2 regions of the Uliginosibacterium sp. 31-12 genome follow, and region 2 is predicted to be linked to the other one. Evidence: riboswitches for the same ligand, from Rfam matches in the RefSeq annotation. Region 2 holds a riboswitch; the other holds the start of a gene.
The links. A riboswitch is a leader RNA that binds a small molecule or an ion and turns the genes downstream of it on or off. The one in region 2 is predicted to bind S-adenosylhomocysteine.
Positions count from the first base shown of each region.

Region 1: another riboswitch for S-adenosylhomocysteine. It lies ahead of ahcY (adenosylhomocysteinase); the one in region 2 lies ahead of metH (methionine synthase).

Region 1 covers NZ_JAUOOA010000008.1:69,016-83,386, reverse strand. The annotation lists gene ntrC (nitrogen regulation protein NR(I)) at 1-1,404, shown strand, start outside; gene Q3Y64_RS15055 (biotin--[acetyl-CoA-carboxylase] ligase) at 1,457-2,260, shown strand; gene Q3Y64_RS15050 (type III pantothenate kinase) at 2,262-2,996, shown strand; gene Q3Y64_RS15045 (SPOR domain-containing protein) at 3,019-3,735, shown strand; gene coaE (dephospho-CoA kinase) at 3,713-4,360, shown strand; gene zapD (cell division protein ZapD) at 4,421-5,176, shown strand; tRNA gene Q3Y64_RS15030 (tRNA-Lys) at 5,288-5,363, opposite strand; tRNA gene Q3Y64_RS15025 (tRNA-Lys) at 5,390-5,465, opposite strand; gene metF (methylenetetrahydrofolate reductase [NAD(P)H]) at 5,535-6,371, opposite strand; gene Q3Y64_RS15015 (TlyA family RNA methyltransferase) at 6,381-7,220, opposite strand; gene ahcY (adenosylhomocysteinase) at 7,265-8,677, opposite strand; S-adenosyl-L-homocysteine riboswitch at 8,746-8,850, opposite strand; gene Q3Y64_RS15005 (EAL domain-containing protein) at 8,920-11,148, opposite strand; gene Q3Y64_RS15000 (phospholipase D family protein) at 11,324-12,868, opposite strand; gene Q3Y64_RS14995 (hypothetical protein) at 13,139-13,726, shown strand; gene Q3Y64_RS14990 (DUF2846 domain-containing protein) at 13,793-14,251, opposite strand; gene cphA (cyanophycin synthetase) at 14,317-14,371, opposite strand, start outside.
Region 2 covers NZ_JAUOOA010000003.1:265,016-279,386, forward strand. The annotation lists gene Q3Y64_RS08350 (hypothetical protein) at 1-716, shown strand, start outside; gene Q3Y64_RS08355 (LysR family transcriptional regulator) at 779-1,684, opposite strand; gene Q3Y64_RS08360 (carboxymuconolactone decarboxylase family protein) at 1,827-2,372, shown strand; gene grxC (glutaredoxin 3) at 2,427-2,660, shown strand; gene Q3Y64_RS08370 (pyridoxamine 5'-phosphate oxidase family protein) at 2,664-3,290, shown strand; gene Q3Y64_RS08375 (nuclear transport factor 2 family protein) at 3,287-3,760, shown strand; gene Q3Y64_RS08380 (MarR family winged helix-turn-helix transcriptional regulator) at 3,764-4,219, opposite strand; gene Q3Y64_RS08385 (glutathione peroxidase) at 4,216-4,704, opposite strand; gene ygiD (4,5-DOPA dioxygenase extradiol) at 5,228-6,154, opposite strand; gene Q3Y64_RS08395 (N-acetylmuramoyl-L-alanine amidase) at 6,861-7,550, shown strand; gene Q3Y64_RS08400 (lysozyme inhibitor LprI family protein) at 7,570-7,947, shown strand; gene metH (methionine synthase) at 8,254-11,955, opposite strand; S-adenosyl-L-homocysteine riboswitch at 12,047-12,152, opposite strand; gene bamE (outer membrane protein assembly factor BamE) at 12,160-12,672, opposite strand; gene Q3Y64_RS08415 (branched-chain amino acid ABC transporter substrate-binding protein) at 12,902-14,014, shown strand; gene Q3Y64_RS08420 (branched-chain amino acid ABC transporter permease) at 14,171-14,371, shown strand, end outside.

The DNA.
Region 1 (14,371 bases), on a different contig from region 2:
ATCGTTGACGACGACCGCTCCATCCGCTGGGTGCTGGAAAAATCCCTGGCCCGCGAAAACATTGCACACCGCAGCTTCTCCTCCGCCAGCGAAGCTCTCACGGTGCTTGATAGCGGCGCCACGCCTCCCCAGGTGCTGATCTCCGACATTCATATGCCGGGTGAGTCCGGCCTGGTCCTGCTGCAAAGGGCCAAGGAAAAATACCCCAACCTGCCGGTCATCATCATGACCGCCTACTCGGATCTGGATAGTGCGGTCTCCGCCTTTCAGGGCGGCGCCTTTGAATACCTGCCCAAGCCCTTTGACGTAGATCAGGCTCTCGATCTGCTGCAACGTGCCCTAAAGGAAAGCACGCACCAGGAAGGTGCAGAAGAACAGGCCAGCTCAGTGCCTGAAATTCTTGGCCAGGCCGCCTCGATGCAGGAGGTCTTCCGCGCCATCGGCCGCCTGTCGCAATCTTCAGCCACCGTGATGATCAACGGCGAGTCCGGCACCGGCAAGGAGCTCGTGGCGCGCGCCCTGCACCGCCACAGCCCGCGCAAGGACGGTCCGTTTGTCGCCATCAACACCGCCGCGATTCCGAAAGACCTGCTCGAGTCCGAACTCTTCGGTCATGAGCGTGGCGCCTTCACCGGTGCAGCAGCCCAGCGCCGCGGCCGCTTTGAGCAGGCAGAAGGCGGCACCCTGTTCCTCGACGAAATCGGCGACATGCCGGCGGAACTGCAGACGCGTCTGCTGCGCGTACTCTCCGATGGCCACTTCTACCGGGTCGGCGGCCATACCCCGGTGAAGGCTAACGTGCGTGTGATCGCCGCCACCCACCAGCATCTTGAGCAGCGCGTCCGCGATGGTCTGTTCCGGGAAGATCTGTTTCACCGCCTTGATGTAATCCGTCTGCGCCTGCCGCCGTTACGTGAGCGTCGGGAAGACGTTCCGTTGCTGGCCAAGCACTTCCTTGCTCATAGCAGCCAGGAGCTCGGCGTCGAAACCAAGCGCCTCACCGATGCCGCCCTCAAGCGTCTACAGGCCTTTGACTTTCCTGGCAACGTACGTCAGCTCGAAAACCTCTGTCACTGGCTCACTGTGATGGCTCCTGGCCAGAGCGTTGACGTGGCCGACCTACCTGCTGAAATGCGGGATGCGGTACCCAGCACCACTGGTGGTGGCGCAGCGGGCGACTGGCTCTCCGCCCTGAATGCCGAAGCCGACCGGCTGATTGCCAGCGCTCCCGGCGAAGTTTTCGACCGCCTCAGCCGCGAATTCGAGAAAAGCCTGATCCTGCGAGCACTCGCCAGCACAGGTGGACGGCGCGTGGAGGCCGCCCAGGTACTCGGCATCGGCCGCAATACCATCACCCGCAAGATCCAGGAGCTGGGCATCGACGCAGGTCGCAACGAAGAGTAAACAGCGCTGTTTCGGGCTAGACTCCGGGCTTTCCGCCCCCGCCTTTTCACGGATGCCCGCTGTTTTCGATTACACCGCACTCCTCGTCGCGCTGGGCGATCAGCGCGCGCGCTTTGATGTCGACCATATCGAGCGCTGCGACTCCACCAATAGCGTCTTGCTGGCGCGCGCATCCCAAGGCGCACCCTCGGGCAGCGTCGTGGTGTGCGACGAGCAAACCGCCGGGCGCGGACGCCGGGGCCGCAGCTGGCGCTCCGGCAACGCATCTTCCAGCCTCACCTTTTCGCTACTCTGGCGTCTCGCCCCTGGCTGCTCAAGCGCAGGCCTCAGCCTTGCGGTTGGCCTTGCCGTGGCTCAAGCGCTGGAGAGCCTGAACGTCCCTGCAGTGGGCCTCAAGTGGCCCAATGACATCTGGCTGTTCGGACGCAAGCTCGGTGGCGTACTGATCGAGGTCGAATCAGATGAAGCCGGGCTAGGACTCATCATCGGCATAGGCCTCAATCTGCGGCGCGATGCCGCCCGCGATGCAGGCATCGACCAAGCATTCGCCAGTCTCGATGAAGCCCTTCCCGAGCTCACCCGCGAACAAGTGTTGGGCACGATTCTGAGCCAGCTTGCGCAGTGTCTCGATCACTTTGCCCGCGCGGGCTTCGCCTCCCTGCGCCAGCACTGGGCCGCCCGCAACGCCTTGTACGGTCTGCCCGTCACAGTCTCTTCCGAAAGCGGTAGCCACACCGGGCGCTGCGGCCACACCAACGCCGAGGGGGCGCTGGAATTGCTGACCGCTTGTGGTGCGCGCGTACTGATTACCAGTGGCGACCTGAGCCTGCGTCTGGCCTTGGCAGAGGAAACATGACATGTATCTGCTGATCGACGCCGGCAATACCCGCCTCAAGTACGCCTGCCATGATGGCGGCCGGTGGCTGAGCCAGCATGCGGTAGCGCTCGACGCGCCTGGACTGACGCTTCCCGTCGGCTTCGCTCCCGCCCGCATCGTGATTGCCAACGTCGCAGGCCCCGGCGTCGCTGCACACCTGGAGCGCCTGCTCACTGACATCCACGCTCCGTGTGAATGGCTCATGGCCAGCGCCATGCGCTGCGGCCTGCGTAACGACTACGAACACCCCGCCAGCCTCGGTGCGGACCGCTGGGCAGCCGCGATCGGCGCCTGGCATATGCTGCGCAGCAACGCGCTAGTTGTCTGCGCTGGCACCGCTACGACTATCGACATCGTGCAGGACACCGGCAACTTTGCGGGTGGCTGCATCCTGCCCGGGCTGGAGCTGATGCTTGACGCATTGGCCCACAACACGGCTGGTCTGCCACGCAGCAGGGGCAACTACGTCATGCCGCCACGCAACACCCATGACGCCATTGCCAGCGGCTGCCTGCTGGCCCAGACCGGTGCCATCCAGCTGATCGCCATGCAACTTCCACCAGCCACGCCAATTCTAGTTGCCGGTGGAAACGGTGCGCGCCTCCTGCCGCACCTGGGGGCCACCGCACGCCTGCAGTCCGATCTGGTCCTGCAAGGCCTGCTAGCGATAGCAACGGACCGCTCGGAAACTGACGACAAGGCTTGGAGAGCGTAACGCCTCGCAGGATAATCCCACCATGCAGATCCTCCGCACCTTCTTCTACCTGCTGCTCGCCATCAATATCGTGCTGACCCTGTTCAGCGGCCTCGGCTTGGCAGGCGTCCAGGCGCCCTGGCAAACCGGCGGTGAAGCCGAGCGCCTGAAGCGCCAACTCTCTGCCGACAAGATCATTCTGCTCAACACCGGCCCCGCAGCCTCGCTTGCTTCCGCTTCGCCGCAGCCCGTGCCGGTAAGTCCCCCCGCTCCGGCGGCCGTCACCAGCAATCCGGATGCAGCAGCCTGCGTGGCATTAAAGCACCTCGGGGCAGACGACGTTGCCCAGATCACGACCATCGCCAGCCCGCTCGGTGAAGCCGTCAAACTCAAGGCCAGCGGCGTGCAGCCAAGCTCTTACTGGGTCAATATCCCGCCTGGTGGCGGCAAGGATGGCGCCGCCAGGCGCGGAGAAATCCTGGCCAAGGCAGGCATTACTGATTACATCATCGTGCGTGAAGCCGGCCCCAACCAGTTCGCCATCTCGCTGGGCCTGTTCCGCAGTGAAGAGGCCGCTAAACGCCTGATCGAACAGCTGCAGAAGAAGAATGTGAAAACCGCGCGCATCACCGTGCGCGACAACACCAACTTTGCGGCTAGGGTTGAAGTGCGCGGCAGCGCCGGCAAGGTTCTGCCGCTGGTGGAGGACCTCATGTCCCGCCTCAAGGAAGCCCAGCGTGAAGATTGCCAGCCAGGCTGAGCAAGCACACGCCTGCGTCATCGGACTCACTGGCGGCATTGCCTGTGGCAAAAGCACTGTAGCGGAGCTTTTCACGGCTCACGGCGCCGGGCTCGTCGACACAGACCGGATTGCCCACCAACTCACAGCGCCCCGCGGGGCCGCCATGCCCGCTATCGTCGCCAGCTTCGGTGCGGACATGCAGCGCCCGGATGGCGCACTGGACCGCGCCGCGATGCGAGCCCTGGTGTTTGCCGAACCATCCCGCCGCACCGAGCTCGAAGCCATTCTGCACCCCCTTATCCGCAGCGCCGGCCTCGCGCAGCTGAAATCCTGCGCCGCCCCTTACGTGTTGCTGGCAGTCCCGCTTCTGGTAGAAACCGGCCACTATCTGCCGCTATGCCGGCGTGTGCTGCTCGTCGACTGTGCGGAAGATATCCAGCTTCAGCGCGTCATGGCACGCAGCGGCCTGGCGGAAGCAGAGGCGCGCCGGATCATCGCAAGCCAGGCCACGCGTGCTGCACGTCTTGCCGTCGCAGATGACGTTCTCGACAACTCGGGCTCACCTGCCGCGCTTCCCGCACAGGTTGCCAAGCTGCATGCACACTATCTGCAGCTGGCAGCTCAGCCCAATCAGAATCCTTGATGATATGATGCGGGCACTCCAACGCCTGCAAAGCACACATCTTCCCGGTAGCGGCCAGCGGTGATCACCTACGAATACCCTCTCGGCGAACGCATCCGCACTCTGCTGCGGCTGGAAGACCTCTTCGACAAGGTCCTTCACTTCTCCCTTGCCGACGGCCCTTACGAGCATCACACAGCCCTTCTGGCGCTATTCGAGATTCTCGACGTTGCCGGTCGTGCCGATCTGAAAGTTGATCTGGTTCAAGAGCTTGAGCGTCAGCGTCAGATCCTGCTCGCCTTCCGCGACAACCCGCAGATTTCCGAAGAAGCTCTGTCCGGCGCGCTCTATGAGATCGAGCAGGCCAGCAGTGCGCTGCTGTCCATGGCAGGCCGCATCGGTCAGTATCTGCGAGAGTCAGAGTGGCTGATGGCAATTCGCTCGCGCACGGCCATCCCGGGAGGCGCTTGTGAATTCGATCTGCCCTCCTACCACTTCTGGCTCAATCGGGATTTCCATCTGCGCAGGCACGATCTGACAACTTGGCTCAATCCCATGCTGCCGATTCGCGATGGCCTCACCATCGTGCTACGCCTGCTGCGTGAAAGCGGGCGCTCCGAAAGCCAGCTCGCCAAGCGCGGCAGCTACCAGATCATGATGACCGGCCGCAGCGCCCAACTGGTTCGCGTACGTCTTGCGCGTGAAATCAGCGCCGTCCCAGAGATCAGCGCCAACAAATATGCGTTCAACATCCGCTTCGTAGCCCCGGATGTCATATCCCGTCCACGCCAGTCCGAAGCCGACATTCCTTTCGAGCTGACCTTCTGCAGTCTCTGAGCAAGGCCAAAGCAACGCGTATAAAAAAAGCCCGATATTGATCGGGCTTTTTTTACTGACATATCCAGAATGTAAAAAGCCCAGTCCGAAGACTGGGCTTTTTACATATTTTGGTAGGGGCAGTAGGATTCGAACCTACGACCAATTGATTAAGAGTCAACTGCTCTACCAACTGAGCTATACCCCCAAAATCTGTTTCGCTTCTTCTACGAGTGGTAGGCCGTGCGGGATTCGAACCTGCGACCAACGGATTAAAAGTCCGCTGCTCTACCAACTGAGCTAACGACCCGCCGAAAGCGAAGAATCAAAATTATAGAAAGCTATTCTGATCCTGTCAAACACTTTTTACGCCAAAGTTTCAGGCGAGACCCAGGCGCTGACATAGCTCTCGGGTCAGTCCTGTCTGATTCAGCGTATAGAAGTGCAGGCTTGGTGCCCCACCCGCAATCAGGCGCTCGCACAGACCGGTGACCACATCCAGGCCGAAGGCACGCACGCTTTCAGCATCATCACCAAAACCTTCAAACTTGCGGCGCATCCACTGCGGGATTTCTGCACCACAGCTCTCGGAGAAACGAGCGAGCTTGCTGAAGCTGGCGATCGGCATGATGCCCGGTACGATTGGAATACGGACCCCCGCCTCTCGCGCCGCATCGCAGAAGGTGAAATAGGCATCTGCATTGTAGAAATACTGGGTGATCGATGAATCGGCGCCAGCATTAACCTTATTCACGAAAGCCTTGAGATCAGCCTCGTAGCTGCGGGCCTGGGGATGAATTTCGGGATAGGACGCAACTTCCAGAAAGAACTCTTCACCAGATTCCTTGCGGATGAATTCGACCAGTTCGTTGGCGTAACGGAACTCGCCCGGGTCGGCCATACCGGAAGGCAGATCTCCACGCAGCGCAACGATGCGTTTCACGCCCATTTCCCGGAATTCGGCGAGGTGATCGCGGATGCTGGCCTGGGTGGAGCCGATGCAGGAAAGATGTGGGGCGGCGTCGATGCCGGCAGCACGGATCTCGCGCACAACTTCAAGGGTACGGTCACGCGTGGAGCCACCTGCACCGTAGGTCACGGAAATGAACTCCGGGCCCAACGCCGCCAGTTCGGTGCGCACGCCACGCAGCTTTTCCACACCCTCCGCCGTTGCCGGCGGGAAGAATTCGAGACTGAATTCAAGTTTCTTGCTCATGTTCTTTCCTCAGTTCTGCGCTTTGCGAGCGAAGACGAAAAATTCGCGATTGCCATCGCCGCCTGTGATCGGGCTATCGCACCAGATCAGCACGTCCAATTCAGCGACCTGACAGGCCGAGCGGATGCGCGCTTCGACCGCCGGATACAACGAAGGGTCGCGCACGATGCCCCCTTTGCCAAGGGCTTGAGGCCCCAGTTCGAACTGAGGCTTGACCAGCGCCAGCACGCGCCCATTTTCCGCCATCAGAGACGGCCATTGCGGCAGCAGGAGCGTCAGCGAAATGAAGCTCGCATCACAAACGATCAGATCAAAACCCGCTTTCGGCATGCGCTCGCCTAATTGGGCTGCGTACAGATCACGGGCATTCAGGCCCTCGATCGTGCTGCAGCGAGGCTCACCATGCAAGCGCGGGTGAAGCTGGTCATGGCCGACCTCGATGCCCAGCACACTGGCCGCACCGGCCTGCAACAAGCAATCCGTAAAGCCGCCGGTGCTCTGACCGAGGTCCAGGCAATGCAAGCCAGTCACATCCAGCCCGACGCTGCTCAGCGCGCCAGCCAACTTGAGGCCGCCTCGCGACACATAGCGATCCGCCTCGTCTGGTTCAATCAGGATTTCAGCCGTGCTCGGAATTGACTCGGATGCCTTGCGTACTATCTTCACGCCCCCCAGATCCTGCCAGCTCACCCGGCCGGCCCCGATCATGCGCTGCGCAGTCGTGCGAGACTCTGCCAGACCACGCTCGACCAGCAACTGGTCGGCGCGTGGTGCGATGCGCTCCGGCATTGCCGATTCAGCAAGCGGAGTAGTCTTGAGTCGCGAATGGCGGCCGTGAAAGGAGTCCATGGGGCAGGCCCGCACCGGCTTGCGCCGGCGCGGTTCAAGGTCGCTCAGTAACGGTAGTGATCAGCCTTGTACGGGCCTTCAACCGGCACGCCAATGTAGGCAGCCTGATCGGGGCGCAGCACGGAGAGCTGGGCGTTGAGCGTCTTCAGTTGCAGGCGCGCGACCTTCTCATCCAGATGCTTGGGCAGGGTGTACACGCCCACTGGATATTCGGCGGTACGCGTGAACAGTTCGATCTGCGCGATGGTCTGGTTGGCGAAGCTTGATGACATCACGTAGCTCGGGTGGCCCGTGCCACAGCCCAGGTTCACCAAACGGCCCTTAGCCAGCAGGATGATGCGCTTGCCGTCCGGGAAGATGACGTGATCGACTTGCGGCTTGATCTCTTCCCACTGGTACTTCTCCAGCGAAGCGACATCGATTTCGTTGTCGAAGTGTCCGATGTTGCAGACGATGGCGTTGTTCTTCATCGCAGCCATGTTGTCATGGGTGATCACGTGGAAGTTGCCGGTGGTGGTCACGAAGATATCGGCCTTGTCGGCGGCATATTCCATGGTCACCACGCGATAGCCTTCCATGGCGGCCTGCAGGGCGCAGATCGGGTCGATTTCGGTGACCCACACCTGGGCCGACAGCGCACGCATGGCCTGGGCGCAGCCCTTGCCCACGTCGCCGTAGCCAACGATCACGGCAACCTTGCCGGCAATCATCACATCGGTGGCGCGCTTGATGCCATCCACCAGCGACTCGCGGCAGCCGTAGAGGTTGTCGAACTTGCTCTTGGTGACCGAGTCATTGACGTTGATCGCCGGGAACTTCAGTTCGCCACGCGCATGCATCTGGTACAGGCGGTGCACGCCGGTGGTGGTTTCTTCGGTCACGCCTTTGATGGCCGCCAGGCGCACGGAATACCAGCTCGGATCAATCGCCAGCTTGGCCTTGATCGCGGCAAACAGGATGGTTTCTTCTTCGGAACCCGGCTTGCTGATGACCGACAGATCCTTCTCGGCGCGAGCGCCCAGATGCAACAGCAGAGTCGCGTCGCCGCCGTCATCCAGAATCATGTTGGAGTAGCCGCCATCGGCCCACTCGAAGATGCGATGGGTGTAATCCCAGTAGTCGACCAGCGTTTCGCCCTTGACGGCGAAGACCGGGATGTTCGCGGCGGCAATTGCGGCGGCGGCGTGATCCTGGGTCGAGAAGATGTTGCACGAGGCCCAGCGCACTTCGGCGCCGAGCGCAGTCAGCGTCTCGATCAGTACGGCGGTCTGGATGGTCATGTGCAGCGAGCCGGTGATGCGTGCGCCCTTGAGCGGCTGGGCCTTCGCGAATTCTTCGCGAATAGCCATCAGGCCCGGCATTTCGGTTTCGGCAATGAGGATCTCCTTGCGGCCCCAGTCGGCCAGCTTGAGATCGGCAATCACGTAATCATTGAATTGAGCCACGATGTTCTCCATGAACAGGTGGCCGAGCGGGAGGGGAGCTTACAGAGGGGCTCACCGTCTTCCCGTGCCCGGCACGGTTGAACAGGTGAGCGCAGTTGAATCCTGCCGAGCTTGGCGCTGGCGAAACTCCGAGCCTGGGATCGTGGGTGGAAGCACCCAACGCTCTCGCAGCGCTCCTCGGAGAGTCCGGATTATAGGCAGGAAGTTTGGCCGGCGCCAGAAAGCCATGGCGCGGCCACATTCTCTGACAATACTCAAGCGCGTGACTTCAACCAGCGATAGAGCTCTGCCACCGGCATCGGCCGGCCATACAGATAACCCTGCGCCTCACGGCAGCCCAGACGCCCAAGGATCTGGGCTTGTGCCTCGGTTTCCACGCCTTCCGCAATGACCTCCTTGCCCAGACGCTGGCCGAGCTGGATCACCACGCCGGCGATACTCGCATCCGCCTCTTCCTCGCTGAGATCGTGAACGAACGCCTTGTCGATCTTCAGTCGATTGAATGCCAGCTGCTTCAGCTGCGCTAGACAGGAATAGCCGGTACCGAAATCATCCACTGCCAGTTGCACCCCCATCGTACGCAAGGCTTCCAGTGCCTCGCGCACATAGGCGGAATCCTCCATCGCAATCGATTCGGTGATTTCGAGTTCCAGATAATGCGCATCCATACCGCTGGCACCGACGATCTGGCGCAATTCACTGAGAAATGACGGATTGCGGAACTGGACCGCCGACACATTGACCGCCATGCGCACACCGGCATGCCCTTCGGCGTGCAGACGGGCCAGCAAAGAGCAGGCTTCACGCAGCACGAAAAAGCCCAGCTCGCGAATCAGGCCGGACTGCTCAGCCACCGGGATGAAGCGATCAGGCGGAATCACGCTGCCATCCTCTGTACGCCAGCGCATCAGGGCTTCCAGACCGATCAGGCGCTGGTCTTCCAGTGACACCTGAGGCTGGAACACCACATATAGCCCGTCGCCCTGCAGCGCATGGCGCAAACCATTGAGCAGGCGCACCCGCTCATGGGTCTGCGAGGTGAGTGCCGGGTCATACCAGGCGAGTTGGCCACGCTGATAGGTCTTGGCATAACGCAGGGCCTGGAAAGCGGCTTCCAGCATTTCCCCCCCCCCTTGCGCCTCTACGTCTCCCAGGCGGGTAAAACCGACCGTAACAGAGACCATGCTTTCCTCGCCCCCCACAGTGAACGGCTCCGCAAACAGGGGCAGCACGAATTCCGGTGTAATGCGGCGCTCAGCCCCCAGCACGGCAAAGATGTCCGCCGAGATGCGCGCCACCATGACTTCGGGCGTAGCGGAGGCCCGCAGGCGCGCCGTAATGCCGCGCAGCAGTTCATCGCCGAAAGCGTGGCCGAGGGTTTCGTTGATCTCGCCGAAGGCATCGATATCGATCAGGGCCAGCGAGAGGCCAGACGTCTGGCCTGCGACCAGGCAGCGCCCCAGCTCCTCACCGAGCGCGCGCCGGTTCGGCAATCCGGAGAGGCGGTCGTGATAAGCGTCGTGCTGCAGTTGGTGCAGCAGGCTGCGGTTGTCCAGGCAGGAAGCAAAATGCCCGGCAAAGACATCGATCACTCCGGGGTCAACCGATTCCGGGTCCGGCACTTGAAGATCCAGGTAGAGGCACAACACTGCGCCAGGGTGGCTCCGGATGCACAAGGCTGCACCCCGCGCACCCCAGGCAACGCCATGCCCGCTCAAACTTTGCAGGCAGCAGGCCAAGGCTTCAGCCGCCTCGCTGGCATTCAGGGAGCGCCCGGCACGGCCGGCATGCTGCCCCTCGGCCACCAGCAAGGGCAGCAGGCCCAGGCTGTCGGGGCGGGTAGCCGTCAGTGCAAAACCAGACAAGCCGGTATCGAGCAATTGGGCAAAATGGGCCAGCACGCCACGCGCAAAGGCCGCCTCATCCACCTGCATCATCAGCTCGTCACCGGCTTCAATAATGCGCCGCAGTTGCTCGCGCCCCTGGGCAATAGCACGAATCTGGCGATAGGTACGAATGGCCGAGGACAGGCAGGTATACACATGGCCGCGCGTCAGCTGGGCCTTAGTCCGGTAATCGTTGATGTCGTATTCGCGGATCGCGGTGATTTCTGGCGCGAAGCCCGGCTGGCCTGTGTGCAGGATGATGCGGGTATCGTTCAGTCCCAGCTCGTTGCGGATCACGCGCACAAGTTCAAGGCCGGCCTGCTCATGCTCCATCACCACGTCAAGCATGATCACTGCCACATCACGCTCACGCTCGAGTATTTCACGTGCTTCGCGGGCGGTATAGGCGTGCAGCCACTCGATGCGCCCTTCGAGCACCGGCAGGTTATTCATGGCGAAAGCAAGGGACTGATGGACGCCCTCGTCGTCGTCCACAATCAGGCAGCGCCAGCTTTTCAGGCGCTTGGGTACTTCCCCGGCAGTGTCATCCTCAGCGAACAGGAGTGGTCCTTCCAGTCCTGTCTGGTTTTCTTGCACGCAAGCACTCCTCCAGCGGCAGCTGGCCGCCCTTCAGGATGGGTCTACGACTAATGGCGTAAATTCTGAAGCCGCAAGCCGACATGCGCAATCGGCATCAGCCCCAACCAAACGCCATGAAGTATATAGCCACCCATTAACACTTTAGTAGCAAGGGGGTTCGTCATCACAAGCATCACAACAGTGACTCTATCGGTAGCAGCCCCAGCAGCCAGACGCTGAAGCGGCGCAGTGAGCTCGCCTGTGGCTCACGTGTGTGACGCACCTCACCTGCCGGAGTCTGCTCCACCCATACGATCCCTTTCCCGTCTGCCGCCAACTCGAGCCGCCAGGCCACGGCGTCCAGTTCATCCTCCAGTCCACTTGAGAGCTCCTCGGCCATCGCCGGGCTCTCGCACAGCAGGCCGATCTCGGTATTGAGTTTCACCGAGCGCGGATCCAGATTCAGCGAACCGATGAACACCGAGCTCCGATCAAAAACGAAGGTCTTGGCGTGCAGCGAAGCGCGTGAAGAACCTAGATACATGTGGGTGTGCTTGCGCTCACCGTCCGGGTCCGACTCCGGACGCATTTCGTACAGGTGCACGCCGGCAGCCAGCAGTTCCTTGCGATAGCGCTCATAACCGGCGTGCACCGCAGCCACATCGCTGGCCGCCAGCGAATTGGTCAGTACGGTCACCCGTATGCCACGCGCAGTGAGGCCTCGAAACCACTCCAGTCCAGCCTTGCCCGGCACAAAGTAGGGCGATACGAGCAAGACTTCCTCTGCAGGCTGAACCAACGAATAGCCAAACTGGGTGATCAGGGTGCCGGCAATGTTGCCCGGCGGACGGCTGATCTTGTCCGGATCATCCTGCAGGACGCGGGCATCACCGCGGTGAAAAGTGATCGGTGCATCGCCAAACCAGGTCGCCAGAATGCTGCTGCCAAGCTGCGCATAGGGGCTATCGCGCTGTGTGCTCAGAAAGCCAGTCAGGTCACGGCGCAGGGCATCGAGTTCATCGGGGCCCGCCACGTCGTTCAGAAGATCCTCGATCGGAATGGCCGCCGGAGAATCCCAGTACCGCTGAAAGGAGTCCTGTAATTCCGACAGCACCGGGCCAAAGGTCAGCACATCGAGATCACCGAAGGCTATCTCGTTCGAGGCCCCGAAATACTCATCACCAATATTGCGCCCACCCACGATGGCCATCTTGTGATCGGCCAGGAAAGCCTTGTTATGCATGCGCCGGTTGATGCGCGAGAAGTCCTGCACCATGCCCAGGGTACGGAAGGAGCGTGAACTGACGGGGTTGAACAGGCGGATTTCCACCAGCGGATGCGCATCCAGCGCAAGCAGTAGTTTGTCATTGGCGCTGCTCCCCACATCATCCAGCAGCACGCGAACCCTTACACCCCGATCGGCTGCTTCGAGCAATGCCTGGGTCAACAGTCGCCCCGTAAGATCATCGCGCCAGATGTAGTACTGCAGGTCCAGCGAGCGTCCGGCGGTGCGGGCCAGCATCAGGCGGGCCAGCAGCGCCTCGACACTCTCGGGGAGCAAACGGAAGGCATTCAGTTGTGGGCTCGTACCCAGTTCCTGTTCCGCCAATTGCTCCAGCCGGGTTGGCTCGTTGGGCTCCGGCAAGGGCAGTTCGCTACGCGCAGGATCGCGGCGCGGCGTGGCACATGCACCAATGAGCAACATGCACGCCAGCAGCACACCACGCAAGAGCTTCATTGCGCGCCACCTGGCTTCAGCTCGGAACAAGGGGCTGCGGCGGCCCGTGTTGCATAGCACAGCAGCATCAGACGCAAGGCGAGTCGGGCAGATCCTGGCATGAGAACTCTCCGATGGCCAGGCGCGGCAGGCAGCCGCCCCTGCGGGCAAAAAATACGAATCTGATCCATGCTATGTTCCCATGGATCATAGCGCCATACGCTGGCCATCAAGGCATTCAACGATGCGCCAGCGCTTCCCGTTTTTCACCCTGACAACAAGGATCGCCACATGCGTGCTCTCTGCACTATCTCCCTGCTCACCGTTGGCCTCTTCGCCACGCCGATCTTCGCTGCCGAGCCGGCAGCAGTCAGTGTGCCTGGTGGCGGCATGGCAGTTTCTGCCAAGTTCGAAGCAACGGTGGTCACCGTCAACCTGAAATCCCGCAAGGTGACCCTGCGCAGCAAAGATGGCGAGACTTTCGATCTGGTCGCCGGTGCGGAAGCTCGTAACCTGGACAACCTGCGCGCAGGTGATCAGGTCAGTGCCGAGTACTTTGAAGCCATTGCCATGCAGCTCAAGAAAGTCAAAGGCGAAGCCCACACCACGGCTGGGGCCATGGTCGGCCGGACCCCCAAGGGCAAGAAGCCGGGTGCCCTGTTCGAACGCGAAGTGCAGTTCGTGGCAGACGTGATTGCCGTGGATAGCGTCAAGAAACTCGTGACCGTAAAGGGCGCCGCTGGCCGCATCGTGGAACTCAAGGTGGAAGATCCGGCCAAGCTGGCGGAAGTGAAGGTCGGTGATCAGGTCGAAGGCGTGTTCAGCCAGGCTCTGGCCATCACCGTCACGGCGCAGGCAGCCCCCAAAACCAAGAAGTAATTCGCCTCGCCGCAGAACGCGAAAAGAGCGCCCGCGGGCGCTCTTTTTCGTTGACGTGCCGTCCCCTCAGGGGGTGAGCGGATAGACCGGCGAAAGCAGCAGTTGGCTGCTCTTGATCGCCTCGCGCGCCTCGGCCTCACTCGCCTCTCGCAACGAACTGCGGTAGTTCATGGGCGATTCGATCGCCTCCAGCAGCACGAAGTAATTGCGCCCGGCCAGCACATTCAACTCCAGGATCGTCTCGCGCTCACGCTTGGCCTGCAGGCGATAAGTACCCGGGGAGACTTCAAGCGGCAGATAACTGCGGCCCGTGAGCGTGCCGACTACGGCACCATTCACCCGCAACTCTTCGCTGAGACTACTGAGATTGCGATATACATAGATGCGGGCGCGGGCCGGATGCACTGCAAAAGTTTTGGCCTGTGTATCCATCTGCGGGGTACCGGCAACAGGAATCCGCGGTGTGGAACAGGCAAGCAGCAAAAGCCCGGACACCAACAGAGCACTCAGATGCTTGATCTTCATGATCGCCCTCCAGAAAGCTGAAAGGCGGCCGAGGCCGCCCTTGATGCTCGCGCCTTGATTTGTGCTTACTGCGCCGCCACACGCTGGCGAATATGCGCCAGCGCTTCTTCGACCTGATCG
Region 2 (14,371 bases):
ACGCACTCACCCTGGTGCCGGAAGAGGAATACGATAGCGGCCGCGTCTTCGACACCAACAGCCCGCGCTCGCAAAAGATGCAGCGCATCCTGTGCTTCGGGCGCGACCCCAACTACTGCGCCAGTCTCGACAGCCCGCCGCGCTACTACGGCTTCAATTTTCGCTGCGACTGGCCGCCGGTGTTTCCCGAGCGTGTCACCCCTGACGACCGCCCCGACCGGCGCGGGCTCTTCCTGCCCGGCAAGGGGCTGATCGTCGGCGAGGCCTCACGCGGCCAGACCTGTCTCTTCGAGCTGCAACTCGCCCTGCCGCCCTCTTTCCTTGGCACCAAGGATCAGGACGACCTCATGGCCTGGGTGGAATGGGAATTTGAGAAGGCGCCGATCCCCGGCCTTAAGGGCCAGCGCGATGGCAAGAAAGTCATGCTGCCGATGTTCATCGTCAGCAAGCGCGATGGCTCGCACATGAAGTCGCCGTGGGACGGCTCGCGCAGCATCACCTACGACGGCGTTACGCGCGCCAAGCAGTCTCAGGAGATGAGCCTCCTGCCCAGCCGCTTCGACACCCCGCCACAGAAGAGCTGGATCACCGTGATCATCAACGGGCAGGTGCTGGAAAAAGCCGAAGTGCCGCTCACAACGGAGCCGCTGCGCTGGCAGATTTACGACTGGCGCAGAAAGAACGGCGAGGTCATCGAACGGCGGCACGGCGGCTGAGCCGTTCGCCACACCAGGCAAACGCGAGGGCCTGGCTGCGCGCCATCGCGGCCCGCACCCTCTCAACCCGGCTGCAGGCTGCGTTCTGCGCGCAAGTGTTCGACCAGCAGATCCACCAGCGCGCGCACCTTCGCTGAGGCTTGCCGCCCTTCGCGGTGGATCACGTGGATCGGCATCGGCGGCGGCTCGTGCGCGGCCATCACGATCCGCAGCGTGCCTTCCGCCACTGCGCTGGCGACCTGGTAGGAGAGCAGGCGCGCGATGCCAGCGCCACGCACTGCGGCTGCGATGGCCGCGTCATTGTTCGTCACGGTGAGGCGGGGGCGGATGCGCACCGATTGTTCCGCGCCTTCCAGCCCGAAGCGCCATTCCACCATGGGGCTCACGCTCGTTGCCGCGATGATCTGATGCGCCGCGAGCTGTTGCGGCTCGGTGGGTTCGTCGTGTTGTGCGAGATAGTCCGGCGCGGCACACAGCACGCGCCGGATCTGCCCCACGCGCAGCGCCTTGAAGCTCGCATCCGGCAGATTGCCGATGCGTACGCCAACATCCACGCCTTCTTCCACCAGGTTCACCACGCGGTCCAGCAGCAGCGCGTTTACCTCGGTTTCCGGATAGCGCGCGAGGTACTCCACCACGCAGGGCATCACATGCAGGCGGCCGAATGAAACGGGTGCCGTGATCGTCACATGGCCACGCGGCGCAGCATTCACGCCGGCGGCGGCTTCGTCCGCTTCATCCGCCGCCGCGATCACGCGCCGCGAATCGTCCAGATAACGCTGCCCGGCTTCGGTCACGCGCACATAGCGTGTCGTGCGGTTGAGCAGCTTCACGCCCAGGTGCCCCTCCAGCGCGGCAATCGTGCGTGTCACCGCAGGGGGCGACATCGCCAGCCGCCGCGCAGCCCCCGCGAAGCTCTCTTCCTCCGCCACCGCCACGAAGACGCCCATGCTCAACAGTCGGTCCATGCCGCGCTCTCTGCATTCCAATAAGTGGAATTATAAATTGCAAATCATGGATATTCTTCAATCTGGTGGAACTTGGAAGAATGCATTCCATCCGCTGCACACGGTGTGCAACGGCAGCCATGCAAACCCAAGGAGAACCACCATGTCACGCATCAGCATCCCCGCCGTCGAACAATCCCAAGCCGCTTCCCGCCCCCTGCTGGACGCTGTCCACAAGCAACTGGGCGTCGTGCCCAACCTGATGAAGCTCGTCGGCCACAGCCCGGCCGCGCTCGAAGGCTATCTGTTGCTCAACGGCGCTCTCGCCAAGGGCGCGCTGTCCGCCCCGCTGCGCGAGCGCATTGCGCTGGCCATCGCCGAATACAACGGCTGCGATTACTGCCTCTCGGCCCACAGCTACCTCGCAGCCAATCTCGCCAAGGTCAGCGCGGCAGAAATCGACGCTGCGCGCGACGCGCACTCCAGCGATGCCAAGACCGCCGCTGCGCTGAAATTCGCCCGCCGTGTCGCAGCCGAGCGCGGTCGCGTCAGCGATGGTGATCTCGCCAGCCTGCGCGCCGCCGGCTTCGGCGAAGCGGAAGTCGTCGAAATCGTGCTCAACGTCGCGCTCAATGTGCTCACCAACTACATCAACAACGTTGCGCAGACCGATGTGGATTTCCCGCTCGTCGCGCACAAGGCCGCCTGATCAAGCACAGCCCCGGCACCAGCCCGGGGCATTTTCCTCAAGAAAGGAATCAACATGTCCGACATCACGCTCTACACCTCAAGCACCTGCCCCTACTGCCACGCAGCAAAATCCCTGCTCACGCAGCGCGGACTCGGCTTCACCGAGATCGACGTCAGCACCAACCCCGCCGCACGCGCCGAAGCGCAAGCCCGCAGCCAGCGCCGCACCGTGCCGCAGATCTTCGCGGGCGAGCAGCACATCGGCGGCTTCGACGATCTGCAGGCCTGGTTTGCAAGGCAGGGCTGAGCTATGCCACGCGCATTCGCCGACATCAGCTTCACCGACAGCGTGCGTGCGGCGCAGACGCGCTACGGCAGCCGCGCCCACATGGAAGGCTTCGAGCGTGCCTCCGATCCGCGCAACACCCTGCGCGAAGCCGACATTGCCTTCATCAGCACGCGCGACAGCTTCTATCAGGCCACAGTCAGCGAAACCGGCTGGCCCTACGTCCAGCATCGCGGCGGGCCGGCCGGCTTTCTGCGCGTGCTCGATGCGCGCACGATTGGCTATGCCGACTTCCGGGGCAATGCGCAGTACCTCAGCGTAGGCAACCTGAACGCCGACGAGCGCGTCTCGCTGATCCTCATGGATTACGCAGGCCAGCGCCGCCTCAAGCTGTGGGGGCTGGCCCGCATCGTGCATGCCGAGGACGCGCCCGAAGTCATGGCGCAGCTCGCCCTGCCCAACTACCCTGCAGCAGTCGAGCGCGGTGTGCTGATCCACATCGAAGCCATCGAGTGGAACTGCCCGCAGCACATCACCCCGCGTTTTACCGAAGCCGAACTCAAACCCATGCTGGCGCCCTTGCTCGACGAACTGCAGCAACTGCGCGCGCAAGTCGCCAGCCTTCAAGCCTCACAGGAATCGAAACCATGAACACCGTCGACCGCCCGCCCCTGCCGCCCTTCAACGAAGACAGCGCGCGCCAGAAAGTGCGCCTCGCCGAAGATGCCTGGAACAGCCGTGAGCCCGCACGCGTGGCGCTGGCCTATACGCCGGACAGTCAGTGGCGCAATCGCGCCGAATTCCCGCGCGGCCGCGCCGAGATCGAAGCCTTTCTGGTGCGCAAGTGGGCGCGCGAACACGACTACCGGCTCATCAAGGAGCTTTGGGCCTTCACAGCCAATCGCATCGCCGTGCGCTTCGCCTATGAATGGCACGACGAGGGCGGCAACTGGTTCCGCTCCTACGGCAACGAAAACTGGGAATTCGACGAGCACGGCCTGATGGCCAAGCGCTACGCCAGCATCAACGATTTGCCGATCAGCGCAGCCGAGCGCAAGTTCCACTGGCCACAAGGCCGCCGGCCGGACGATCACCCCGGCCTGAGCGAGCTGGGGCTCTGAGCCTCACTCCGGCGGCAGGCTCGCCAGCCGCGCCAGCAAGGTGTCCAGCTGCGCCTTGAGCTGGCGCGCCTCATCGAGCGGATAGCCCACCTGCTGGTAGAGCTTCTCCGGCACACAGGCGCAGTCCTGCCGCAGCGCCTGCCCGGCTTCGGTGAGGGCGATGGTGACCACGCGCTCGTCATGCGCCGCGCGGCTGCGCTGCACCAGGCCTTGCTGCTCCAGGCGCTTGAGCAGCGGCGTAAGCGTGTTCGAGGCCAGCAGCGCGCGCTCGCCGATGTGCGACACCGAGCAGGGCGACTCTTCCCACAGGATCATCAGCACGATGTACTGCGGATAGGTCAGGCCCAGCGGCTCCAGCAACGGCTGATACAGGCGCGTGACCAGCCGCGAAGCGGCGTAGAGCGGAAAGCACAGCTGAAGCTCCAGGCGCAGCGGATCGTCGGGCTGGGCCTCGCTCATGCCGCCAGCCCCAGCGCGCGACGCACTTGTGCTTCAAGCGCCGCCGGCTTGGTGATCGGCGCGAAACGCTTGATCGGCTGGCCATCGCGACCGATCAGGAACTTGGTGAAATTCCAGCGGATCTTCTGCCCGAAGAACCCCGGCAGCGCGCCGCGCAGCCAGGCAAACAGCGGATGGCTCTGCCCACCATTCACATCCACCTTCTCGAACATCGGAAAGCTCACCCCGTAGTTGAGCAGGCAGGTCTGCTCGATTTCCTTCACCCCGCCCGGCTCCTGCTGGCCAAACTGGTTGCAGGGAAAGCCGAGGATCTCCAGCCCATGCTCGCGGTACTTCTGGTACAGCGCCTCCAGCCCGGTGTATTGCGGCGTGAGACCACACTGGCTGGCGGTATTCACCACCAGCACCACCTTGCCGGCGTAGCGGCTGAAATCGACGGGCTCGCCGCGCAGGCTGCGGGCGCTGAATTGATGAAAGCTGCTCATGCTGAACTCCGGAATGATCTGGGGGGAACTTAAATCTTTTACGATTAAATCGCGTGCGACTTATATTCGCGCTTTCCGACCCGCTCTGTCAATCGCCGCCAGCAGATCAAGCGGGCGGATCACGTTTCTGCCGCGAGCCCCGCTTTGACGGGACTGCGCCAACGCGCAGAGCCGCCTGATCTCTCGATCTGCCAGAACGACAAAAAGGGGCCGCGAGGCTAATACCGTTCATTTAGGCGCATGGCATGTCGGAAGCGGCAGGATTCTTCTTGCGATCATGGCGTTCCAAGGTGGTGCGACACTTGATTCAACGACCATTACCGAAAGCGACTTCGGCCCCTCCTCCGTCTGGGTTACATGACATCCAGCCCAGCGTAGGGCGGAGTGCAAACTCCGCCGCTTTGATCAACACATGCGGTGGAGTTTCACTTCACCCTAAGACTGCGCCGTACGCGGTGGTTTGGAGTGCCCGCCCCCAAGGCCGGGCCGCACACGGCGTTTCATTTCCTGCCCGGTTCGCCGCTTACACCCCGAAACCGAAGCAGCGCATGCTCAGGGTGCCGCTGTGAAAGCCGGTGAAGAGCGTCTCTGCCGCTTCATCACGACCGGCCGCGCCCAGCGCGTAGAGCATCGGAAAGTAATGGTCAGGCGTGGGCACGGCCATGCTCACGCTGGCGTCCAGCCGGGTGTAGTCGAGAATGCGTTTGTCTTCCCGCTGAGCGAGCGCAGCAGCAAAGGCCTCATCGAAGCGCTGAGCCCAGTCCTGCGAGGCGCGCATCGCCTCGGGCAGGCCGCGCTGGGTGGCGCGCAGGTTGTGCACGATGTTGCCGCTGCCGATGATCATCACCCCCTGCTGGCGCAGGGCGGCCAGCTCGCGACCGAGCTGATAGTGGAAGTCCGGCCCCTTGGCGTAGTCGATGGAGAGCTGAAAGACCGGAATCTTCGCGTCCGGATAAAGATGGTGCAGCACCGTCCAGGTGCCGTGATCCAGCCCCCATTCTTCGGTCGCCACCACCTTCACGCCCTTCACCGCGCGGATCGCTTCGCGCGCGAACTGCGGCGAGCCCGGCGCCGGGTATTCCATGGCGTGGAGTTCGGCCGGAAAGCCGCCGAAATCGTGGATGGTTGGCGGGCGCTCGGCCACGTTCACCGCCGTCACACCGGGCGACAGCCAATGCGCGGACACCACCAGCAGCGCCTTCGGCGGCGGCAATTTCTGGCCCAGCGCATTGAGGCTGCGGGTAAAAGCGTTCTCGCTGATCGCATTCATCGGGCTGCCGTGGCCGATGAAGAGCACCGGCGCGGGCTTGATCTTTTGGCCTTTGCCCGCCGGCTTGCCTTGCGTGGCGGCCCAGGCACCGAGGCTATGGAGAGCGGTGACCGCGCCGAGCGCCGAACCCTGAATCAGGAAGCGGCGACGTTGGGAATCGGGGTGGCGGGAGTTGCTCATGATGATCCTGCAGATTCAAAGCCCCATTGATACCCGCCCCAGCCCGGAGGTTCCAGCCGCGCCCCGCAAAAGCCCCTCCCGGCTTCCGCAACAATCCGAGTGCCCGGCGTAGGGCGGAGTGCAAACTCCGCCACTTTGATCAACGCATGCGGTGGAGTTTCACTCCACCCTACGACTGCGCCGTACGCGGTGACGCTGCGCGCCCGCCTCCTGTTTGTCGGCATGGGAGAAGTTGATCCGCGGCGAGGCATCCAGCCCGACTGTGTGCGGTTGAGACAAAAGGCAAGACCTGACCCCAAGCACCCCGCAGGACCTTTTCACATTGCCCCGCCAGATCACCTTGCCCTGCCAAACAGCTTACGAAGTCGCCAAGGGAGCGCAACCACAGCGCCCGGGACGATCCGGACTGCGCTTTTACGCAAAGGGCTGCCTTCAACGGCGGTCTATTGCATCATCGCCCGCAAAATCCTGCGCATCGCATTTGCTGTCTGGAACTCAGGCTGTCCGTACGACCCCATCCTCGTCGGAAAGACTTGTGCTCCAACCTAGAATCTACTTGCTCCGCGCCCTTGCCGATGAATCATGCAGCTCGATGACGACGGCAAGGCCCGACCCTGGACTTTCAAGGCCGCCACACGTCGCTTGCGATCACAGACCCGGAAACTTTCCGCGATAGAATTCAGCCCCCTGCCTCTGCCACCCTGCCATGCAAAGGTTTCTGCGTTCAATCAGCCACATCAGCGCCGCAATAATGTGTTGCGCCAGCGCCCATGCGGCCCTGATCACGGTGGACACAGGTCATACGCCGCAACGCCCTGGAGCCATCGCGCCGGACGGCCGCGTGGAGTATGCCTTCAATCTGGCGCTGACGACGGCCGTCACACGCAAGCTCGAAGCGCAAGGCCACACGGTTTTCAGGGTTTCAGCCAACGGTGAGGAAGTGGCCCTGTCAAAGCGCACTTCGCTGGCGCCCAATGCAGATCTCTTCGTCTCCATTCACCATGACTCGATTCAGCAAGCGTGGATCGACGCAGGGAGGCGAGGAGAGTTCGCGGGCTTCTCGCTCTTCGTGTCGGAGAAAAATCCGCGTTATGCCGAAAGTCTGCTGTGCACGCAGCGCATCGGAGAGCGCTTGCTGGCAGCGGGTGAGCGACCATCCGGTTATCATGCGACGCCCATCCCCGGTGAGAACCGCCCGCTGATCGATGCACGACTGGGCATCCATCGCTTCGATGATCTGGTGGTTCTGAAAACCGCAACCATGCCCGCCCTGCTGATCGAGGCGGGTGTGATTGCCAACCCCGACGAAGCCCGACGCCTGTCGCGTGCCGAGACGGTTGAACTGCTGGCCGAGGCCATCGCAGACGGACTTCATGCCTGCCAGCTGAAACCCTGAGTCCTTAAGGAGTAACGCAATGAAGAGAATCGCAGCAGCCCTCTCACTGATCGTCATCGCCACGGGTAGCCAAGCAGCGGGTTGTGGCAAGCCTCGCAATGCCTTCGATCAGGTGTACTGCGCCGGCAACCTTTTCTCGCAGAAAGACAGTGACCTGAACAAGACCTACAGCAGCCTGCGCGGGCAGCTGGATGCAGGACAGAAAGAGACGTTAAAGCAAGGTCAGCTGGCCTGGATCAAGGTGCGCGACGCCCAGTGCAGCAAGGAAGACAGCACCGGCTACTTCGTCAATCTCGATTGCGCCATCGCCCAGACAGACGCCCGGCTCGACTTCCTGAAAGAGCGCGAGCGCGAGTGCAAGAGCACTGGCTGCAGCAACGACAAGCTGGGCAAGTAAACCCGGTTTCTGCCGCATCCAGCAGGCTCGGCTTGAGGCTTCTCCGCCGGGCCTTTTCCATCGACGCCGCGCGAACGGCAAAGACAAGTCTGGCTGATCCCTCACGCACAGAATCCACACCAGTCAAACCAGGCACGCCGCCACAACGCCCTTGTGCCCGGCCTAGGCGCAGTGAAACTGCGCCGCATGCCGTCGTTGCAGGCATGAACATCCGGCAGAGTTGGTACTCAGCCCAACGCCAGAACGTATCCGCTGCACGCAAAACGGGCCGCATCTGCGGCCCGTTTCATTCACACCATCAGCCCATCAAAGCAGGGGCGCCAGCCACCTCTTCGCCTCAGCCTCGCTGAACCCAGCCCGCCCCGCCCAATCCTTCATCTGATCTTCCCCAATCTTGCTCACCGCGAAGTACTGCGCCTCCGGATGCGCGAGGTAGAAGCCTGATACGGCCGCCGCCGGGTACATGGCGAAGGTTTCGGTGATCTCCAGGCCGATGGCTTCCTGCGGGTTCAGCACCCGGAAGATCTCGCCTTTGGCGGTGTGATCTGGGCAGGCCGGATAGCCGGGAGCAGGACGGATGCCGCTGTATTGCTCGGCGATCAGGGCGGCTCCATCGAGCGTCTCGGCAGGGGCGTAAGCCCAGTATTCCTTGCGCACGCGCTGGTGCAGCCATTCGGCTGCAGCTTCCGCAAAGCGGTCAGCAATGGCCTTGAGCATGATGGCATGATAGTCGTCGTGCTCAGCTTCATAGGCAGCGATGCGCGGCTCCAGCCCCCGCCCGGCGCTCACGGCGAACATGCCGACCCAGTCCGCCACACCAGAATCACGATCCGCGATGAAGTCGCTCAGGCAGTAGTTGGGCTTGCCGGCCGGACGTTCGTGCTGCTGGCGCAATCCGTGCCACTTGGCGATCACTTCGCCACGTGATTCGTCGCCATAAACCAGCACATCATCCTGATGCGCAGCGGCGGGAAAGAGGCCGAACACGGCGTGCACTTCGATCCAGCGCTGCTCGATGGCGCTCTTGAGCATGGCCTTGGCATCACGGAAGACGTTGCGTGCGGTTTCGCCCACGATCTCGTCATCCAGAATCGCCGGGTAGGCGCCGGCCAGATCCCAGGTCTGGAAGAAGGGGCCCCAGTCGATGTACTGCTCGAGCGTGGCGAGATCGATGTTGCGCAGGCGCTGGATGCCGGGGCGTGAAGGCTTGGCCGGCACATAGCTGGCGTCGCTGTTCCACTTGAAGCGGTTGGCGCGTGCGGCTTCGAGCGAGACCAGCTTCACGCCACTCTTGGCGGCATGCTGAACGCGCAGCTTTTCATAGTCCGCCGCGATTTCGGCGACATAGCTTTCGCGCTGATCGATGGAGAGCAGGCTGGTGACCACGCCCACGGCGCGCGAAGCATCCGGCGTGTAGACCACCGGGCCGTCGTAGTGCGGCGCGATCTTGATCGCGGTATGGGCGCGCGAAGTGGTGGCGCCACCAATCAGCAGGGGCACCGCGTTTTCACCGCCGAAGCCGAGGCGCTTCATCTCGCTGGCGACATGGGCCATTTCTTCAAGCGAGGGCGTGATCAGGCCGGAGAGGCCGATAGCCTGCGCGCCATGCTCCTTCGCAGCGGCGAGGATCTTGTCGCAAGGCACCATCACACCGAGATCGACGACTTCGTAGCCGTTGCAGGAGAGCACGACGCCGACGATATTCTTGCCGATGTCATGCACATCGCCCTTCACGGTGGCCATGATGATCTTGCCCTTGGCGGCCGCGCCGGTGCGCTTCTTCTCTTCCTCGATATAGGGAATCAGATGCGCCACGGCGGACTTCATCACGCGGGCGGATTTCACCACCTGCGGCAGGAACATCTTGCCGGCTCCGAACAGATCACCCACGACCGACATGCCGGCCATCAGCGGGCCTTCGATCACCGCCAGCGGCGGCTTGCCCTCGGCAAACAGCTTGGCCCTGACTTCTTCGGTGTCTTCCACCACGAACTGGGTGATGCCCTTCACCAGCGCATGCGACAGGCGCTCTTCGACCGGCCATTCGCGCCAGGCCAGATCCTGCACGTTTTCCTTGGCCTGGCCCTTCACGGTCTGTGCGAATTCGACCAGGCGCTCGCCGGCTTCGGGATGACGATTCAATACAACGTCTTCCACCTTGTCGCGCAGCTCGGGGGCAAGATCGTCATACACGCCGAGCTGGCCGGCATTAACGATGCCCATGGTGAGGCCGGCCTTGATGGCGTGATACAGGAACACGGTATGGATCGCTTCGCGCACCGGATCGTTGCCACGGAAGCTGAAGCTCACGTTGGAAACGCCGCCGCTGGTCTTGGCGTGCGGCAGATGGGTGTGAATCCAGCGCACGGCTTCGATGAAGTCGACCGCGTAGTTGTTGTGCTCTTCGATGCCGGTGGCAATGGCGAAGATGTTGGCGTCGAAGATGATGTCTTCAGGCGGGAAGCCGATCGTCATCAAGAGATCGTAGGCACGCTTGCAAATCTCGGTCTTGCGCGCATAGGTGTCGGCCTGGCCCTGCTCGTCAAAGGCCATCACCACGGCGGCCGCACCGTATTTCATGCACAGGCGGGCGTGATGCAGGAAGGCTTCCTCGCCCTCCTTCATGGAGATCGAGTTAACGATGCCCTTGCCCTGGATGCACTTGAGGCCGGCTTCGATGATCTCCCACTTGGATGAGTCGATCATGATCGGCACGCGCGAGATGTCCGGCTCGGAGGCGATGAGCTTGAGGAAGCGCTCCATCGCGGCCTTCGAGTCCAGCATGGCTTCGTCCATGTTGATGTCGATGACCTGGGCGCCGTTCTCGACCTGCTGGCGGGCAACGGCCAGCGCGTCGTCGAAGCGGCCTTCGATGATCATCTTGGCAAAGGCGCGCGAGCCGGTGACGTTGTTGCGCTCGCCGACGTTCACGAACAGGCTGTCCTTGCCGATGAAGAAAGGCTCCAGACCCGACAGGGCCTGCCTCACTTCGAGCTCGGGAATGGCGCGCGGGCGGATCTGCGCCACCGCCTCACTCACGGCCTTGATATGTGAAGGCCGGGTGCCGCAGCAACCGCCGACGATATTGAGGAAGCCGGACTCTGCCCAATCCTTGATATCGGCCGCCAGCTGCTCAGGCGTTTCGTCATAGCCAGTGGGCGCCAGCGGGTTCGGCAGGCCGGCATTCGGGTGGGCCGACACAAAGGTATCGCACACGCCGGAAAGCTCGGCCACGTACTGGCGCAACTCCTTGGCGCCGAGCGCACAGTTGAGACCGAAGGAGATCGGCTTGACGTGCTTGAGCGAGTTCCAGAAGGCGGTGGCGGTCTGGCCCGAGAGCGTGCGGCCCGAGGCATCGGTGATGGTGCCCGAGATCATGACCGGCAACTTGCGGCCCAGATCATCGAAGAGCTTGAGCACGGCGAAGATGGCGGCCTTGGCATTGGCGGTGTCGAACACCGTTTCGATCAGCAGCAGATCGGCGCCGCCTTCCATCAGGGCCTTGGCCGAGTCGTAATAGTCATCGACCAGTTCGTCGAAACTGACGTTGCGATAGCCGGGATCGTTCACATCCGGCGAGATCGAAAGGGTGCGCGAGGTCGGGCCGATCACGCCGGCGCAGTAGCGCGGCTTGTTAGGTGTCCTTGCGGTGAATTCGTCACACAGCTCACGCACCAGACGCGCGCCAGCCACGTTGATCTCATACGCGAAGTCCTGCAGGCCGTATTCGGCTTGCGACACGCGCGTGCCGTTGAAGGTGCAGGTTTCGATGATGTCCGCACCCGCCTCCAGATACTCGCGGTGGATCGCGCCAACCACGTCCGGACGGGTAAGCACCAGCAGATCGTTATTGCCCTTCAGATCCTTGTTGTGCGCAGCAAAGCGGCTTCCCCGGTAATCGGCTTCGGAGAGCTTGTATTGCTGGATCTCGGTGCCCATGCCGCCATCCAGAATCAGGATGCGTTCACGGAGCAGGGCGTTGAGTTCTTGGCTGCGGTCGGCTTGCATGAGTCACTCTCCAAAGCGTTCAACGCTTCGGGCAAGCCGGGGATGGACGGGGGAGTTCTGGCTCACCGGCAATCCGCACGAGTTCTGCACGAAGCGGTGAGCGCCGTTGAATCTGGCCTGCGCCAAAGAGAGGCGGCAGGTTCCGAGCCTGGGATTGCGGGGGAAAACCCGGCAGTCTCGCAGCGCTCCTCGGAAGGGACTGAATTATAAGGGCGAACGCTCGGGCTGACCAGCCAGCCGGGCTTCGGGAGCAGGCCGCTCGAGGCGAATCCGGCTGCGCCTTACCTCCTGAAGAATACCCTCTGCACCAAAGTGGGCATCAACCTGCCAGTTTGCGGGGCGCCGCACATCCAGCGGCCAGTGCCAGACCTCCCCTCCGGCAACATGTTCGGTGCGCGCCGGCCGCCCCATCTGGCGTCGCACCTCGTCGCGGCTCATGCCCTGTCGCAGGGCATCCACGCTGGCTTCGGTCAGCACCTGCTGCAGGCTCAAGAGCACCCCGCTGGGAGCCAAACGGGCCATGAAATTGCCCCCGCCCTGCGTCACCCGGGCGAACTCCATCTGCAGGCTGCCATCCCGCTCAGACCACACCATGCTGGGCTGTCCGAGCTGCTCAAGCAGTTGCGGCAAGGTCGTCTTGCCCGGCTCCACACTGGAGCTGCCAATACAGGCAGCCAGCAGGCTGGCAAGCAACAGCAGAAGGGTGGATTTGAACATCGACGGCTTATCCCGCAGGGCTACCCAAGCAGCCTAGTTGGCACGCCAGTCAGCGCCAATTCTCGTATTCCCCTGCGGCGTGGGTGCGCTTCTTGCATACGCAGCAGTCTGGCCCCGCGTGGGCTTGCCCGCTCGCTTATTTGTGTAACATGCCTCCGGGACATACCGCCCCGGTCGGAGACAAGCCAGCGGCCCCTGAACTCATCATCCACTCTGGAGAATGTTCGAAATGAAGAAGACCTTGATTGCACTTGCAGTACTTGGCACCACCAGTGGCCTTGCACAGGCTCAGGAAGTCGTCGTGAAGATCGGCCACGTCGGCCCGCTCACCGGCAACATCGCCCACCTTGGCAAGGACAACGAAAATGGCGCCCGCCTCGCGGTCGAGGAGTACAACACCAAGGGCATCACGATCGGCGGCAAGAAGGTGAAGTTCGAATTGGTCGGTGAAGATGACGCCGCCGATCCGAAGACCGGCAACATCGTGGCCCAGCGCCTGGTGGATGCTGGCGTTAAGGGTGTGGTCGGCCACCTGAATTCGGGCACCACGATTCCCGCTTCGCGCATTTACAACCAGTCCGGAATCCCGATGATTTCGCCCTCGGCGACCAATGTGACGCTGACCCAACAAGGCTTCGCGAACATCTTCCGCACCATGGCCAACGATGCCCAGCAAGGCAGCGTGATCGGCAAGTACGCGGCCAGCAAGCTCGGCAAGACCGTGGCCATCATCGACGACCGCACCGCCTACGGCCAGGGCCTCGCCGACGAAGTGGAAAAGGGCGTGAAAGCGGCTGGCGGCAAAGTGACTTCGCGTGAATTCACCAACAACCAGGCCACTGACTTCATGGCCATTCTCACCAAGATCAAGGCCCAGAAGCCGGACGTGATCGTCTACACCGGCATGGATGCCCAAGGCGGCCCGATGCTCAAGCAAGTCAAGGCACTGGGCATCCCGGCCAAATTCGTCACAGGCGACGGCGGCTGCACGCCCGAGTTCATCAAGCTGGCGGGTGACGCCATGTCTGAAGCAGCCTTCTGCACCCAGGCCGGTCTGCCGCTGGATCAGATCGCCGACAAGACCTTCAAGGATCGCTTCAAGAAGCGCTTCGGTGCCGACGTGCAGATCTACGCACCGTATTCCTACGATGCTGCCGCAGCACTCATCGAAGGCATGAAGGCCGCCAACTCGGCCGAGCCTTCCAAGTACCTGGCGGCCCTCAAGAAGGTGCAGTTCAAGGGTGTGACCGGCGAAGTGGCCTTCGATGAAAAGGGTGACACCAAGTTCGGCGCCATCACCATGTACCAGTACAAGGCTGGCAACTGGGTCGCGCTGAAGTAAGCCTGACCACACACGAACGGGGCGCCGGCGGCGCCCCGTTTTCTTAGGCGCAAACTCTTGTCGCAGCGCATTGACACATTGTTCGAACTCCGGACAATGCGCAGCCGTACGGCAAATCCCATGCCTTGTCTATAACTTTCGACTTACGCCCGGATCATGGAAACCCTGCTCCAGCAAATCGTCAATGGCCTCGTGGTAGGCAGCGTGTATGCGCTCGTCGCCCTCGGCTACACCATGGTCTACGGCATCCTCGGCCTGATCAATTTCGCGCACGGTGACGTGCTCATGGTCGGTGCCCTGGTTGCCCTGCAGGTTGTACTCTTCCTGCAAAAAGCCTTTCCCCTGCTTGGGGCTGTT